Linked DNA regions of Duganella dendranthematis. The protein of the gene in region 1 interacts with the protein of each later gene in a pairwise test. Links are inferred from orthologs where the notes say so. Each region holds a gene or a part of one and is shown on either strand. Other genes may lie near its edges. The genes, in order: recA and dprA.

Region 1 (7,938 bases):
GGCAAAAATAAAGGGGAGCACATGGCTCCCCTTTATTATTCCACAACTAAGCGGATGGAAATTACAGCATTGCTTTCAGCAGACGCGCCATTTCCGATGGGTTTTTGGTCACGGTGATGCCGCAAGCTTCCATGATTTCCAGTTTGGCTTGTGCGGTGTCCGCGCCGCCCGAGATCAGCGCGCCGGCGTGGCCCATGCGCTTGCCTGGAGGAGCGGTCACGCCGGCGATGAAGCCAACGACCGGTTTCTTCATGTTGTCTTTGATCCAACGGGCTGCATTGGCTTCGTCCGGACCGCCGATTTCGCCGATCATGATGACCGCATCGGTATCAGGATCTTCGTTGAACATGCGCATCACGTCGATGTGCTTCAGACCGTTGATTGGGTCGCCGCCGATACCAACTGCCGACGACTGGCCCAGGCCCAGTGCGGTCAGCTGACCCACTGCTTCATAGGTCAGGGTGCCCGAACGCGACACCACGCCGATACGGCCCTTCTTGTGGATGTGACCTGGCATGATGCCGATCTTGATTTCGTCAGGGGTGATCAGGCCTGGGCAGTTAGGGCCCAGCAGCAGGGTTTTCGAACCCGCTTTGGCCATACGGTCCTTGATTTCCATCATGTCGCGGACTGGAATGCCTTCGGTGATGCAAATTGCCAGGTCCAGGTTGGCTTCAACAGCTTCCCAGATTGCAGCAGCAGCGCCAGCTGGCGGCACGTAGATGACCGACACGGTCGCGCCGGTTTCCGAGGCGGCTTCTTTCACCGAACCGAAAATTGGAATGCCTTCGAAGTCTTCGCCGGCTTTCTTCGGGTTCACGCCTGCTACGAAGGCGTTTTTGCCGTTCGCGTAGTCGCGGCACATGCGGGTGTGGAACTGGCCGGTTTTACCGGTGATACCCTGGGTGATGACTTTGGTGTCTTTGTTGATCAGAATAGACATATCGGTTCCTTAATTATTTACCAGCAGCTGCGGCAACAACGCTCTTGGCTGCGTCTTCCATCGTGTCAGCAGCGATGATTGGCAGACCGGAGTCAGCCAGCATCTTCTTGCCCAGATCTTCGTTGGTGCCCTTCATGCGGACCACCAGCGGTACTTGCAGCGAAACTGCTTTCGATGCGGTGATGACGCCTTCGGCGATCACGTCGCAACGCATGATGCCGCCGAAGATGTTGACCAGGATGGCTTTCAGGCCTGGGTTTTTCAACATGATCTTGAAGGCTTCGGTGACTTTCTCAGCCGTGGCGCCACCGCCGACGTCCAGGAAGTTGGCCGGCTCGCCGCCGAACAGCTTGATGGTGTCCATGGTGGCCATGGCCAGACCGGCGCCGTTCACCAGGCAGCCGATGTTGCCGTCCAGCGAGATGTAGGCCAGGTCGAATTTCGAAGCTTCCACTTCCGCTGGATCTTCTTCGTCCAGATCGCGGTAAGCGACGATTTCTGGTTGACGGAACAGAGCGTTGGCGTCGAAGTTGAATTTCGCGTCCAGCGCGATGATCTTGCCCGAACCGGTCACGATCAGCGGATTGATTTCGGCCAGCGACGAGTCGGTTTCCCAGTAGGCTTTGTACAGGCCTTGCAGGTTGGTGACGGCATCAGCGATCGAACCTTCCGGCACGCCGATTTTGGCAGCGATGGCGGCAGCGTCCGCGTCGGTCAGGCCGACGGCTGGATCGATGGCGATCGAGTGGATTTTTTCTGGGTGGGACTCGGCAACTTCTTCGATGTCCATGCCGCCTTCCGACGAGGCCATCAGCACAACGCGCTGGGTCACGCGGTCGGTCACCAGCGATACGTACAGTTCTTGTTTGATGTCGGCGCCTTCTTCGATCAGCAGACGACGTACTTTTTGGCCTTCTGGGCCGGTCTGATGGGTGATCAGCTGCATGCCCAGGATCTGGTCAGCGTATTCTTTCACTTGTTCCAGCGACTTGGCAACTTTCACGCCGCCGCCTTTACCACGGCCACCGGCGTGGATTTGAGCTTTCACAACCCAGACTGGGCCGCCCAAGGTTTCAGCAGCTTTGACTGCTTCTTCAACGGACAGGCACGGAATGCCGCGCGGTACCGTCACTCCGTATTTTCGGAGGATTTCTTTGCCTTGATACTCATGGATTTTCATGCTGGCTTCCCTTCTGATGCTGATGTGTATAAATCGGTTGAATGATTAAGCAGATAATGTTGCTACGCGCTACCCGGTGCTGCTTTGTCCACCCAGCGCGGGTAAAACTTCGCCACTGCGCTGGCCAGGCCGTGCAGGGTGAGGAATCTTGTAGTGCAAATCGGTGTGTGATGCAGAGGGGTGCCGCCAATAGTCCGCACACCATTCCGGTTGGGGATAGCGGTTGCGCGCGAGGACCGCAGCGCACGTCGGATAACTGGAGTTAACAGGGACATAAGATCGATACCGCTCTCGCGGCATGTAATTAGTTAGCAGCCTGGCGCATTTTCTCTTACTAAAAATGCACGTTGCCGCAGCTTCTACGGACAACCACCGCACCCGCGGTGCTGCAAAAACCCGCAAAGTTTAGCACACCCCGCACCGGCTGGATACTCAGTCGTCGAGATCGGCGCCTTTGATGACCTTTTGCACGGTGCGTTGCGAGAAGCCTCGCTGCAACAGAAAGCGAATTTGCTTATGTCGATCCTGTGGATCATTTGCCACGATGCCGAACTTGCGCTGCCAGATGTCGCGGGCGCGTTCGATCTCGGTGTCGGCCAGATTGGATTTGAGTTCCTGCAGGGCTTCCCCATTGACGCCGTGGCTTTGCAGCTCGGCGACAATGCGGCTATTGCCGTACCGGGCGGCACGGCGGTGGATCAGCGCTTCGGAAAAGCGCTCTTGCGACAGCCAGTTGTTTTTTTCCAGCAGGTCGAGCAGGGCGTCGACGTCGTCGCCCGCCTCGGCATATTTGGACAGCTTGCGCGCCAGTTCCAGCCGGCTATGCTCGCGCATGGAGAGATAGCGCAGCGCCCGCGCTTTGAGGCTAAGTGGTGGGGTTCGCATGGACGGCGTCGCTCCCGCGCAAGCGGGAGCCGAGACAGCGCTGGCTCAGCATGGGTTCCCGCCTGCGCGGGAACGACATGCTTACGCCGCGTCGGCTTCCGGTTTGGCCGGCTTCAGCTTGACCACGGTGGTGTCGGCGCCGGCCAGTGGCGGCAGTGCGCGCACGCCCAGCGATTCGCGCACCTTGTTTTCGATTTCCCACGCCAGCGCCGGACGCTCTTGCAGGAAGATACGGGCGTTGTCCTTGCCCTGGCCGACGCGTTCGCCGTTGTAGCTGTACCACGAGCCCGACTTCTCGACGATCTTGGCTTCCACGCCCAGATCGAGGATTTCGCCTTCGCGCGAGGTGCCGGCGCCGTACAGGATGTCGAAGTGCGCTTCCTTGAACGGTGGCGCGATCTTGTTCTTGACGACCTTGACCTTGGTTTCGTTACCGATCACCTCATCGCCCGATTTGATCGAGCCGGTGCGGCGGATGTCCAGACGCACGGAGGCGTAGAACTTCAGCGCGTTACCGCCGGTGGTGGTTTCCGGCGAACCGAACATCACACCGATCTTCATGCGGATCTGGTTGATGAAGATCACCAGGGTGTTGGTGCGGTTGATCGAACCGGTCAGCTTGCGCAGCGCTTGCGACATCAGGCGTGCCTGCAGGCCTGGCAGCGAGTCGCCCATATCGCCTTCGATCTCGGCGCGTGGCGTCAGCGCGGCGACCGAGTCGACCACCACCATGTCGACCGAACCGGAACGCACCAGCGCGTCGCAGATTTCCAGCGCTTGTTCGCCGGTGTCCGGCTGCGAAATCAGCAGCTCGTGCAGGTTGACGCCCAGTTTCTGCGCGTAGCCGACGTCCAGCGCATGCTCGGCGTCGATAAAGGCGCAGGTGCCGCCCAGTTTTTGCATCTCGGCGATGGTTTGCAGGGTCAGCGTGGTTTTACCCGACGATTCCGGACCATAGATTTCCACCACGCGGCCGCGCGGCAGGCCACCGACGCCCAGTGCCACGTCCAGGCCCAGCGAGCCGGTCGAGACCACTTGTACTTCTTCGATCGGGGCACTGGCGTCCATGCGCATGACGGAACCCTTGCCGAATTGCTTTTCGATCTGGGCCAGCGCAGCTGCCAGCGCCTTGGCTTTTTCAGATGCAGGTACTACGCCTTTTTTGTCGTCCATAATGTGCTTTCAGCCAGTTGGGTTGTTCAATACAGGTAGCACTGTATAAAAAAACAGTGCTTAATGCAAGCGGGATTTGCGCTAATTCTTTGAGAAAGCACAAAAACTCGCCAAAATAGGGGCTTGTACAGCCGGAGTAGATTCACATGCGTATTTTACTTGCCGAAGACGACAGCGTTCTGGCCGACGGGCTGACCCGCTCCTTGCGCCAGTCCGGCTACGCCATCGATTGCGTCCGCAACGGGCAGGAAGCCGACACCGCCCTGTCGACCCAGGAATTCGATTTGCTGATCCTGGACCTGGGCCTGCCCAAGCTGTCCGGCCTGGAAGTGCTGCGCCGCCTGCGCGCGCGCTCCTCGCTGCTGCCGGTGCTGATCCTGACCGCCGCCGATTCGATCGAGCAGCGCGTCAACGGCCTCGACCTCGGCGCCGACGATTATATGGCCAAACCATTCGCCCTGTCGGAACTGGAGGCAAGGGTGCGCGCGCTGGTGCGGCGCGGCGCCGGCGGCGGCGCCACCGTCATCAGGCACGGCCCGCTGAGCTACGACCAGGTCGGTCGCAGCGCTTATATTAATGAGCAGATGCTGGACCTGTCCGCGCGCGAACTGGGGCTGCTGGAAATCCTGCTGGCCCGCACCGGTCGTCTGGTATCGAAAGAACAACTGGTCGATCACCTGTGCGAATGGGGCGAGGAAGTCAGCAACAACGCCATCGAAGTCTATGTGCACCGGCTGCGCAAGAAGATCGAAGTCGGCGGCGTGCGCATCGCCACCGTGCGCGGCCTCGGCTACTGCCTGGAGAAATTCACCGAAGCCGCGCGCGCCAGCGCCGAGGCCGAGGCCAGGGCCGACACCGGAAACGCCAGCAAGTGAGCGCCGTCCCGGAAACCGCCGAACCGGAGTATCAACCGCCCGCCCCCGATGCGGACGAGGACATACAGCATTCCCTGTTCGGCGAAATCCTGGACTGGATGCTGGCGCCGCTGCTGCTGCTGTGGCCGATGAGCATCGCCATCACCTACCTGGTCGCCAAGTCGATCGCCAACCAGCCCTTCGACCATGCGCTGGAAGACAGCGTGACGGTGCTGGCGCAGCAGGTGCGCTCGGTCGATGGCAAGCTGATCAAGAGCCTCAGTGGATCGGCCCGCGACATCCTGCGCGCCGACGACATCGACAACGTCTACTTCCAGATCCAGGGCCCGCAAGGCGAACACATCGACGGCGACCGCGACATGCCGCAGCCGGTGCTGGACGATGAAGACAAGACCAGCGCCGGCGGCGTGCGCTTCCGCAACGACAGCATGCATGGCACGCCGGTGCGGGTCGCCTTCGCTTACGTGCAGATCGAGCGCAACGATGGCAGCACGCCGCAGCTCGCGCTGGTGCAGGTGGCCGAGACGCTGGAAAAGCGCGCGCAACTGGCCAACGCCATCATCAAGGGCGTGATCCTGCCGCAGTTCATTGTGTTGCCGGTGGTACTGGCCCTGGTCTGGTTTGCGCTGGCGCGCGGATTGTCGCCGCTGGCGCAATTGCAGGAGCGCATCCGCGCGCGCAGTTCGGAAGATCTGAGTCCCATCGCCTCCAACCAGGTGCCGGAGGAAATCTCGCCGCTGGTGCGTTCGCTCAACGAGATGCTGTCGCGGCTGTCGCTGACGATCGATATGCAGAAGCGCTTCATCGCCGACGCCGCCCACCAGATGCGCACGCCGCTGGCCGGCATGCGCATGCAGTCCGAGCTGGCCCTGCGCCAGACCGACAGCGGCGAAATCCACCGCTCGCTGGAACAGCTGGCCAAGAGCTCGGAAGCGGCGACGCGGCTGGTGAATCAATTGCTGGCCCTGGCGCGCGCCGAGAACCATCCGCAGACCGGCAGCGTCATGCAGTCGCTGGACTTGTCCGAGCTGGCGCGCATGGTGGTGCAGGACTGGGTGCAAGCCTCGTTCTCCCATCGCATCGACCTTGGCTTTGAAGCGCCGCCACTGCCGCTGCTGATCACCGGCAATCCGACCATGCTGCGCGAATTGCTGTCTAACCTGATCGACAATGCGCTGCGCTACACGCCGGCCGGCGGCAGCGTCACCGTGCGGGTGCGCAGCGACGAACTGGAGCACGGCTACCTGGAAGTGGAAGACACCGGCCCCGGCATCGCACAAGGCGAACGCGAGCGCGTATTCGAGCGCTTCTACCGCATCTTGGGCAACACCGCCGAGGGCAGCGGCCTGGGGCTGGCGATTGTGCGCGAGATTGCGCAGCAACACGGCGCCGAGGTCGACATCTTCAGCAATCCGCGCGCGACGCAGCCCAAGCTGCCGGGCGCGCTGTTCCGCCTGACTTTCCCGCTGCCGCCGGCGCAGCACGACGACGAAAACGAAGCGCCGTACTATGGATAAACCGCAACCTTCCGCCGCGCCGCCGCTCACGCGCCTGCAACACTGGCACAAAACCCGCCGCATGACCGCCCTGCTGCTGACGCTGTGGATGCTGACCGGCTTCTGCGCCGCCTTCTTCGCCCGCGAACTGGCCGGCCTGAGCGTGTTCGGCTGGCCGCTGTCATTCTATCTGGCGGCGCAGGGGGCGTCGCTGGTCTACCTCGGCATCATCGCCTTCTACGCCTGGCGCATGCGCCGGCTCGACCGCGCCGCGCGCCAGCAACCGGAGCCGTCCGCTTGAAGCCACGCACCTTCTTCCAGCGCCTGCGCAGCTACTACGCCATGTTCACCGCCGGCTTCGGCGGCTTCCTGATCGCGCTGGCCGCGCTGGAACAGGAAGGCATGCCGCGCGTGTGGATCGGCTACCTGTTCATGTTCGCCACCATTGTGCTGTACGCGCTGATCGGCGTCATCAGCCGCACCTCCAACGTGCTCGAATACTACGTGGCCGGCCGCCGCGTGCCGGCCATGTTCAACGGCATGGCCACCGCCGCCGACTGGATCTCGGCCGCCAGCTTCATCAGCTTGGCGGGCGGCCTCTACCTGCACGGCTTCGACGGCCTGGCCTACATCATGGGCTGGACCGGCGGTTATTGCCTGGTGGCGCTGCTGATCGCGCCCTACCTGCGCAAGTTCGCCCAGTACACCATCCCCGACTTCCTGGCCGAGCGCTACGGCGGCGCCGACGATGCCGAGCGTGGCGGCCGCGCGGTGCGCATCCTGGCCGTGATCGCCACCATCATCGTCTCCTTCACCTACGTGGTGGCGCAGATCTACGCGGTAGGCCTGATCGCCTCGCGCTTCACCGGCGTTGATTTTTCGGTCGGCATCTTCCTCGGCCTGGCCAGCATCCTGGTGTGCTCCTTCCTCGGCGGCATGCGCGCCATCACCTGGACCCAGGTGGCGCAGTACATCATCATCCTGGTGGCGTTTCTGATTCCAGCCATCTGGCTGTCGGCCAAACATACCGACAACCCGATTCCGCAAGTGGCCTACGGCAAACTGCTACCCAAGTTGAGCGCGCGCGAACACGTGTTGCAGGAAGATCCGAAAGAAGCCGAAGTGCGCGCCATCTTCCGCCAGCGCGCCGCCGACTACGAGCAGCGCCTCAGTACGCTGCCATCCTCCTGGGAAATCGGCCGCGCCGACGCCCAGCGCAAAGTGGACCACGTCAAAACGCGCAACGCCTCGCTGCTGGACATCCGCAGTGCGGAACGCGAACTGGTGGCCTATCCGAAAAATGCCGACGAGGCCGAACGCGTGTGGAGCGAAGCGCGCGAGCAGAACCTGCAACGCGCCGAACCGATCACGCCGCACGCTACGCCC
Region 2 (8,130 bases), 1.7 Mb from region 1 along the record:
CCTGGCCGGCGGCGCCGCTGCCTTCCACCACTTCCGCACCCCACAGCTTGACCACCACGCCGTTGACCGTGCCATGCGCACCCGGGAAGGGATTGAAGGCGCGGATCTTGCGGCCGATCTCGACGGCGGATTGCGCGAAGTCCAGCGCCGCTTCTTCCTTGCTGATCTTGCTGGCGTAGTTGACGCCTTGTTCCGGCTGCACCACCGCTTCCAGCTGCTGGTGCTGGTATTTGTTGAGCGCCTCGACAATCATCTTGCCGCCCAGCGCCGCCAGCTTGTCGTGCAGGCTGCCGGTGGTGTCGCTGTCTTCGATGGCCACTTTTTCAATCAGCAGCATCGGGCCGGTATCCAGGCCTTCCTCCATCTCCATGATGGTGATGCCGGTCTCCGTATCGCCCGCTTCGATGGCGCGATGGATGGGCGCGGCGCCACGCCAGCGCGGCAGCAGCGAGCCGTGGATATTGAGGCAGGGCTTGATGTCCAGCGTGCTGCGCGGCAGGATCAGGCCGTAGGCGGCCACCACCATCACGTCATACGGCGTCGATAGCAGGCGCTGGTGCGCGGCCAGGGCTTCCTCGGCGCGCTGCGGGTCCTTGCTGTCCATGCGCAGCGACAGCGGCTGCAGCACTTCAATGCCGTGCGTGACCGCGTATTGCTTGACGGCCGAGGGCTGCAATTGCATGCCGCGGCCGGCAGGGCGGTCCGGCTGAGTCAGCACCAGCGGGATTTCAAAGCCCGCCTCGTGCAGCGCTTGCAGGGCCGTGGCGGCAAATTCGGGCGTACCCGCGAAGATGACTTTCATGGCTTAGTAGCGACGGCCCTGGGCGCGCAGCTGGGCTTCACGCTGCATGCCGCGTTCTTCCTTCTGCAGCTTGGCCTTGATGCGGTTGCGCTTCAGCGGCGACAGGTATTCGACGAACACCTTACCCAGCAGGTGGTCCATCTCGTGCTGAATGCAGACGGCCAGCAGGCCATCGGCGTCGACTTCAAACGGCTGGCCCTTGACGTCGAAGGCGCGCACCTTGACCTTGGTCGGCCGCTCAACGCCGTCGTACACGCCCGGCACCGACAGGCAGCCTTCTTCGTAGACTTCCTTGTCATCGCTGGCCCACAGGATTTCCGGATTGATGAAGGCGGTCAGCGCGTTCTTTTCTTCGCTGATGTCGATCACCACGACTTGCTCGTGAACGTCGACCTGCGACGCGGCCAGGCCGATGCCGGGCGCGTCGTACATGGTTTCGGCCATGTCGGCGACCAGCTTGGCCAGACGCTCGTCAAAAACGGTAACCGGCACTGCAACTTTGTGCAGGCGTGGATCGGGGTAACGCAGAATATTTAAAATAGCCATGATAACGAAGTGAAAACTATGTGATTTCCCTGCTAATGCAGCAAGCGCGCGACGCATGATGGGAGCGCGGTTTCGCTTGCTAGTTCAGGGTTTTATGGGCAGAATTTGATTCAATTTAGCAAGCTTTACTGCTTTGCTGCCGTGCACCCGTGGCGCACTTACTGGATCTATTAATGAAAAATTTTAGCACAGTCGGTAGCCGCCTTGTGGTTGCGGTGCTGGTTTTTGCCGCCGCCACCGCTTCGGCGGCGCCGCTGACCTGCGAATTCCGCGCCGACGCCCCCGACCAGCACGTGGTGGTCAAGGGGGACACCCTGTGGGATATTGCCGGTACGTTCCTGCAAAAACCCTGGTGCTGGCCCACCGTCTGGGACATGAACCGCGACGACATCGCCAATCCACACTGGATTTATCCGGGCCAGATCATCTGGTTCGACCGCGCCGCCGGCCGCTTGCGGCTGGGGCAGCCGATTGCCGCCAACAGCGGCGTCAACGACCCTGCCGCCGAGCGCCTGCGTCCGCGCGTGCGCACCGACGGCCTGGGCGTGGATGCCGTGCCGTCGATTCCGCCGGGCGTGATCGAACCGTTCCTGACCCAGCCGCTGATTATCGAAGATGACGAATTGAAAGGCGCGCCGCGCATCGTCGCCACGCAGGAGGGGCATGTGTTCTTGGGCAAGGACGACAAAGCCTATGTGCGCGGCGAGCTGGGCGGCAATAGCGCGTTCCAGGTATTCCGTCCGGGCGCGCCGCTGAAAGATCCTGTCAGCAAGCAGATCATCGGCTACGAAGCCTTTTATTTAGGCACGGTCAAATTGCAGACCGAGGCCAAGCCGGGCGCCGGCAGCGACGTGCACACCTTCACGGTCACCACCGCCACCCAGGAAATTGGCAAGGGCGACCAGCTGCGCGCCGTGCCGCCGATGCCGGTGCGGAATTATGTACCGCACCCACCGGCCCAGCCGGTCGAGTCGCGCGTGGTGTCGGTGTACGGCGGCGTCACCCACGCCGGTCAGAATCAGATTGTCAGCATTAATCGCGGAAAGCTTGACGGACTCGATGTCGGCGCCGTGCTGCAGCTGTACCATGCGGGAGCAACTGTCAGCGATTCCACGGCCAAGAAGGGCTGGTTCGGGCGCGAGCAGCAGGTCAAGCTGCCGGATGAGGAAGTGGGCAGCTTGTTTATCTTCCGCACGTTCAAGCATATTTCCTATGGCTTGATCATGCAGGTGACGGCGCCAGTGCAGATCGGCGATGTCGCCAAGTCGCCGGAGTAAGCTGCGCCGTGCAAGCCACGGATTCCCTTGCCGAAATGACGCCGCCAGCGCTGGCCGACTGGCTGCGTCTGCAACAGACCGACGGCGTCGGCCTGCTGACCGCGCACAGCCTGCTGGAATACTTCGAGACGCCGGCCGCCATCTTTGCCGCCAGCCGGGCCAAACTGCTGGAAATCGTCAAGCCGCACCAGGCCGGCGCCTTGCTGGCGCCGCCGCCGGCCGGTCTCGGCGCCCAGCTGGACGCCATGCTGGCTTGGCAGGCGCAGCCGGGCAACTATCTGCTGCCGCTCGACCATCCCGCCTATCCTGAATATTTGCGCAACATCGTCGGCGCGCCGTTGCTGCTGTTCGTCAAGGGTCGCGTTGAGCTGTTGCCGCAGCGCTCGGTGGCGGTGGTGGGTTCGCGCAACGCCAGCCGCCAGGGGCTGCTGAACGCCGAGCACATGGCGCAGGCGCTGTCCGAGGCTGGCCTGACCATCGTCTCCGGCCTGGCGCTGGGCATCGACGCGGCGGCCCACGTCGGCGGCTTGAACGGCCCCGGCAGCACCATCGCCGTGCTCGGCACCGGCGCCGACCGTATCTATCCGGCCCGCAACGGCGCGCTGGCGCGGCGCATCGCCGAGGAGGGCTGTATCGTCAGCGAATATGCGCTCGGCACGCCGCCGTCGCGCGACAGCTTCCCGCGCCGCAACCGCATCATCAGTGGGCTGGCGCGCGGGGTGCTGGTGGTGGAGGCGGCCGCCAAGTCCGGCTCGCTGATCACCGCCGAACTGGCGGTCGGGCAGGGCCGCGATGTGTATGCGGTGCCCGGTTCGATTCATGCGACACTGTCCAAAGGCTGCCACCAACTGATACGCGAAGGCGCCAAGCTGGTGGAAACCGCCGCCGATGTGTTGCAGGCGATGCAGATGCTGGCCGACGGCGAGGCCGGCGCCCGGCCCGCGCTGGACGACAGTTTCGTCGACCGGGTGTTGCTGGCGATGGGCGACGATCCGGTCCAGGCCGACGTGCTGGCGCTGCATCTGGGCCAGCCGGCCGGCGAATTGCAGGGGCAGTTGCTGGCGCTGGAGTTGGCCGGACTGCTGGAACGCTTGCCGGGCGGCATGTTTCAAAGGCTACGTGGCTGAACAGCACTTGTCTCCGATTCGTGTTAACTGATAGAGTAGAGCCATGTTCGACGTCCTTGTCTATCTCTACGAAACTTATTACCGGCCCGATGCGTGCCCGGAGCCGGCCGCATTGGCGAAGAAGCTGTCAGCCGTCGGTTTCGATGATGTCGAGATTTCCGAGGCGCTGGTGTGGCTGACCGACCTCAACGCCATCGCCGGCGTCGAGCAGGCGCTGACGGCGGCCTCCACCGGCACCCGCTTCTACGTCGAGGAAGAGCAGGACGCGCTGGGCGGCGCCGCCATCGGTTTCATCCAGTTCCTCGAATCGGCCAAGGTGTTGTCGCCGCTGCAACGTGAAATCGTCATCGAGCGCGCGCTGGCGCTGGAAGAAATGCCGGTCTCGCTGGGCAAACTCAAGGTCATCGTGCTGATGTTGCTCTGGAGCCAAGGCAAGGAGCCGGACGCGCTGATGTTCGACGACCTGTTCGGTTCCGACGAAGACCAGGCCCCGCGCCTGCTGCATTAATTCCCCTCAAATAAATACTTTCGTGCAACAATTGGCTGCGCCGGCGCGGCATGCTTGCGGTTCTTGCGGCAATCCGCTTATTATTTGCGCTTTGATAAGACTGTGACGCAAACGTGCAGATTGCTGCGCGATCCATGTATGATGCGCATCTGTCCTCCCCTCAAGTGTTACAAACGAGATACTAAATATGAGCAAAACCCTCATCATCGCCGAGAAACCGTCTGTCGCGAATGACATCGCGAAGACGCTGGGCGGCTTCACCAAGCACGATGAGTACTTTGAATCCGACGAGTACGTGTTGTCCTCCGCCGTTGGTCACCTGCTGGAAATTGCCGTCCCGGAAGAACACGACGTCAAGCGCGGCAAGTGGAGCTTCGCCCATCTGCCGATGATTCCGCCGTATTTCGCGCTGAACCCGATCGCCAAGACCGAAGCGCGCCTCAAGGTGCTGAACAAGCTGATCAAGCGTAAAGACGTCACCACCCTGATCAACGCATGTGACGCGGGGCGCGAAGGTGAACTGATCTTCCGCCTGATCGCGCAGAACGCCAAGGCCAAGCAGCCGGTCAAGCGGCTGTGGCTGCAATCGATGACGCCGGGCGCGATCCGCGACGGCTTCACCCATCTGCGCAGCGACGAAGACATGCTGCCGCTGGCCGACGCCGCCCGCTGCCGTTCCGAGGCGGACTGGCTGATCGGCATCAACGGCACCCGCGCCATGACCGCGTTCAACTCGAAAGAGGGCGGCTTTTACCTGACCACCGTCGGCCGCGTGCAGACGCCGACCCTGTCGATCGTGGTCGAGCGCGAAGAAAAGATCAAGAAATTCGTCTCGCGCGACTTCTGGGAAGTGCGCGCCGAGTTCGTGTGCGCCGCCGGCGTCTACGAAGGCCGCTGGCTGGACACCAAGTTCAAGAAGGACGAGAACGATCCGGAGAAACGCGCCGAGCGCCTGTGGAGCAAGGCTGCGGCCGACTCCATCGCGGTCGCCGTGCGCGGCAAGCAGGGCAACGTCACCGAAGAATCCAAGCCGACCACCTCGATGGCGCCGGGCCTGTTCGACCTGACCAGCCTGCAACGTGAGGCCAACTCGCGTTTCGGCTTCTCGGCCAAGAACACGCTGGGCCTGGCCCAGGCGCTGTACGAAAAGCACAAGGTGCTGACCTACCCGCGTACCGATTCGCGCCACCTGCCGGAAGATTATCTGGACACCGTCAAGCAGACGCTGGACTCGGTCAAAGAGAATAATAATTACCACCAGTTCGCCAAGCAGATCCTGGACAAGGGCTGGGTCAAGCCGAACAAGCGCATCTTCGACAACACCAAGATTTCGGATCACTTTGCGATCATCCCGACCACCATCGCGCCGAAGAATTTGTCCGAACCGGAACAGAAGCTGTACGACCTGGTGACGCGCCGCTTCATGGCGGTGTTCTTCCCGGCGGCCGAATTCCAGGTCACCACCCGCTATACCGAAGTGTCGGGCCACACCTTCAAGACTGAAGGCAAGGTCATGACCAATCCGGGCTGGTTGGCGATTTACGGCAAGGAAGCCGACGACGGCGACAAGGACGCTCCCAACAACAAGACGCTGGTGGCGGTGGCCAAGGGCGAGAAGGTGTTGACCGACAAGGTCGACGCCAACGGCCTGGTGACCAAGCCGCCAGCGCGCTACACCGAGGCGACGCTGCTGTCGGCCATGGAAGGCGCCGGCAAGCTGGTGGAAGACGACGAACTGCGCGATGCGATGGCCGGCAAGGGCCTAGGCACGCCAGCGACGCGCGCCGCCACCATTGAAGGTCTGATCTCCGAGAAGTATCTGCTGCGCGAAGGCCGCGAGCTGATGCCAACCGCCAAAGCATTCCAGCTGATGACGCTGCTGCGTGGCCTGGGCGTCAACGAGCTGACCGCGCCGGAGCTGACCGGCGAGTGGGAATACAAGCTGTCGCAGATGGAGAAGGGCAAGATCTCGCGCGAAGAATTCATGCGTGAGATCGCGCAGATGACGCAAGTGATCGTCAAGCGCGCCAAGGAATACAACAACGACACGATTCCGGGCGACTACGCCACGCTGACCGCGCCGTGCCCGAACTGCGCGCACGTGGTCAAGGAAAACTATCGCCGCTTCGCCTGCACCCATTGCGAATTCTCGATGAGCAAAACGCCGGGCGGCCGCCAGTTTGAAATCGCCGAAGTGGAACAGCTGCTGCGCGACCGCACCATCGGCCCGCTGCAAGGTTTCCGCTCGAAGATGGGCCGTCCGTTCGCCGCCATCCTGCGCATCGTCAAGGACGAGGACATCAAGAACTACAAGCTGGAGTTCGACTTCGGCCAGAACGACGATTCGGAAGATTCGGAACCGGTCGACTTCACCGGCCAGACGCCGCTGGGCCCGTGCCCCAAGTGCAACGGCAATGTGTACGAGATGGGCCTGGCCTATGTGTGCGAAGCCACCGTCGCCAAGCCGAAGGCGTGTGATTTCCGCAGCGGCCGCATCATCCTGCAACAGGAAATCCTGCCGGAGCAAATGGCCAAGTTGCTCAACGATGGCAAGACCGACCTGCTGCCGGGCTTTATCTCGCAGCGCACCCGCCGTCCGTTCAAGGCCTTCCTGGTGAAGGGCAAGGACGGCAAGATCAGCTTCGAGTTCGAAGAGCGCAAAGCCAAAACGCCGGCCAAAGGCAAGGCGGCTGCGGCGGCTACTGAAGACGGCGCGTCGGAAGAGAAAAAAGCACCGGTGAAAAAGGCGGCGGCGGTCAAAAAGGCTGCGGCAGTCAAAAAGCCAGCGGCGAAGAAACCAGCCGCAAAAAAAGCAGCGCCTAAAAAAGCCGCTGCGACTGCGGAGTAAAACAGAACGGGACACGCAAGTGTCCCGTTTTTTTTATGGCGTGAGCTGTTGCAGCGCCGCCGTCAGCTGCTGCATGGCCGCCGTCACGAAGGTGGCAAACATTTTCTTGTGCGCCTCGTGCAGTTCTGCCAGCTTGTCCACCGTCTCCAGCGCGCGCCGCGTGTCGGCCGGCGTCGCCACGCTATCGAGCGTGAATAGCTGATCCGACCGCAACGCCGCCTGCGCCCTATCTCGCAGTGGTAAAGGTTTATTTTTGTCTGCCGCCTCGGCACCGGTACGCGCGAAGAAGCAACCGTGTCCTGATTTTAGTACAAGGTAAAGCTCAGTGTTTTTTATGTTGACTCGACGGTTAAATGGGATTTAAATATTAACTCATTCGTTAATAAGTAAATTATGGAACTGGATCGGGTATTCGAGGCTTTGGCGTCCAAGCCAAGGCGACAGATTCTGGCGTATTTGTCGGAGGCGGAGTTGTCGACTTCCGATCTGGCCGCACGCTTTGAAATGAGCGCGCCGGCTATCTCACGCCATTTGTCGATATTGGAAAATGCAGGGCTGGTGACCAGTGAACGCCGTGGGCAGTTTGTGCTTTATAAGCTGAACGGCGATAGCCTGGTCAATACGCTGACCTCCTATGCCTTTGAAGTATGTCCAGTGGGACGGCCATTGAAACGCGAATCAAAAGCACTCAGCAAGAAAAAGAAAACGACCTAGCAAGAAATCCTTCAAGGAGGTCTTAGATGGAGCAGCACCGTGTCCGGGTCATCGCGCCCTCTGATGTGGTTGTCGGTGAAGTGCGCTATGCGCCGCGGAAGTCGTTGTGGTTGATTGCGATGGCGGGTACGGCCCTCATCGGCGGCTGGCTGACGTTCAGCTGGGTGGCATGTGTCGTCTTCCTGATGACCACTGCAACAGTGCTGTTGTTTGGCCATTCACTGGGAAGCCATCGCAAGTTGATCCACAACAGCTTCCAGTGCCCGAAGCTGCTCGAATATGCGCTGGTTTATCTGGGCGTACAGGTT

Evidence for each region.
Region 2: the proteins of recA (region 1) and dprA interact in binary tests that used the Bacillus subtilis proteins (3 or more experiments, as listed by UniProt). The link is inferred for Duganella dendranthematis from one-to-one orthologs.

What each region holds. Positions count from the first base shown.
Region 1 is NZ_CP051684.1:1,684,391-1,692,328, forward strand. What follows is about bases 2,136-4,897. They hold recA (recombinase RecA), read right to left. Parts: upstream 4,182-4,897; coding sequence 3,090-4,181; downstream 2,136-3,089. Other genes in these bases: recX (recombination regulator RecX), read right to left, coding at 2,556-3,008; HH213_RS07835 (response regulator), read left to right, coding at 4,328-4,897. Also shown: sucD (succinate--CoA ligase subunit alpha), read right to left, coding at 62-943; sucC (ADP-forming succinate--CoA ligase subunit beta), read right to left, coding at 957-2,123; more of HH213_RS07835, read left to right, coding at 4,898-5,056; HH213_RS07840 (sensor histidine kinase), read left to right, coding at 5,053-6,573; HH213_RS07845 (DUF4212 domain-containing protein), read left to right, coding at 6,566-6,853; HH213_RS07850 (sodium:solute symporter family protein), read left to right, coding at 6,895-7,938. UniProt on the Bacillus subtilis protein: Multifunctional protein involved in homologous recombination, DNA repair and competence.
Region 2 is NZ_CP051684.1:3,378,970-3,387,099, forward strand. What follows is about bases 1,739-4,692. They hold dprA (DNA-processing protein DprA), read left to right. Parts: upstream 1,739-2,633; coding sequence 2,634-3,752; downstream 3,753-4,692. Other genes in these bases: HH213_RS15410 (LysM peptidoglycan-binding domain-containing protein), read left to right, coding at 1,739-2,625; HH213_RS15420 (Smg family protein), read left to right, coding at 3,796-4,260; HH213_RS15425 (DNA topoisomerase III), read left to right, coding at 4,448-4,692. In the rest of the region: fmt (methionyl-tRNA formyltransferase), read right to left, coding at 1-802; def (peptide deformylase), read right to left, coding at 806-1,348; more of HH213_RS15410, read left to right, coding at 1,522-1,738; more of HH213_RS15425, read left to right, coding at 4,693-7,108; HH213_RS15430 (hypothetical protein), read right to left, coding at 7,142-7,321; HH213_RS15435 (ArsR/SmtB family transcription factor), read left to right, coding at 7,502-7,822; HH213_RS15440 (acyl-CoA desaturase), read left to right, coding at 7,849-8,130. UniProt on the Bacillus subtilis protein: Protein that helps load RecA onto ssDNA during transformation. Binds cooperatively to circular ssDNA, is able to bridge different segments of DNA. Favors the loading of RecA onto SsbA- or SsbB-coated ssDNA and formation of RecA-DNA filaments.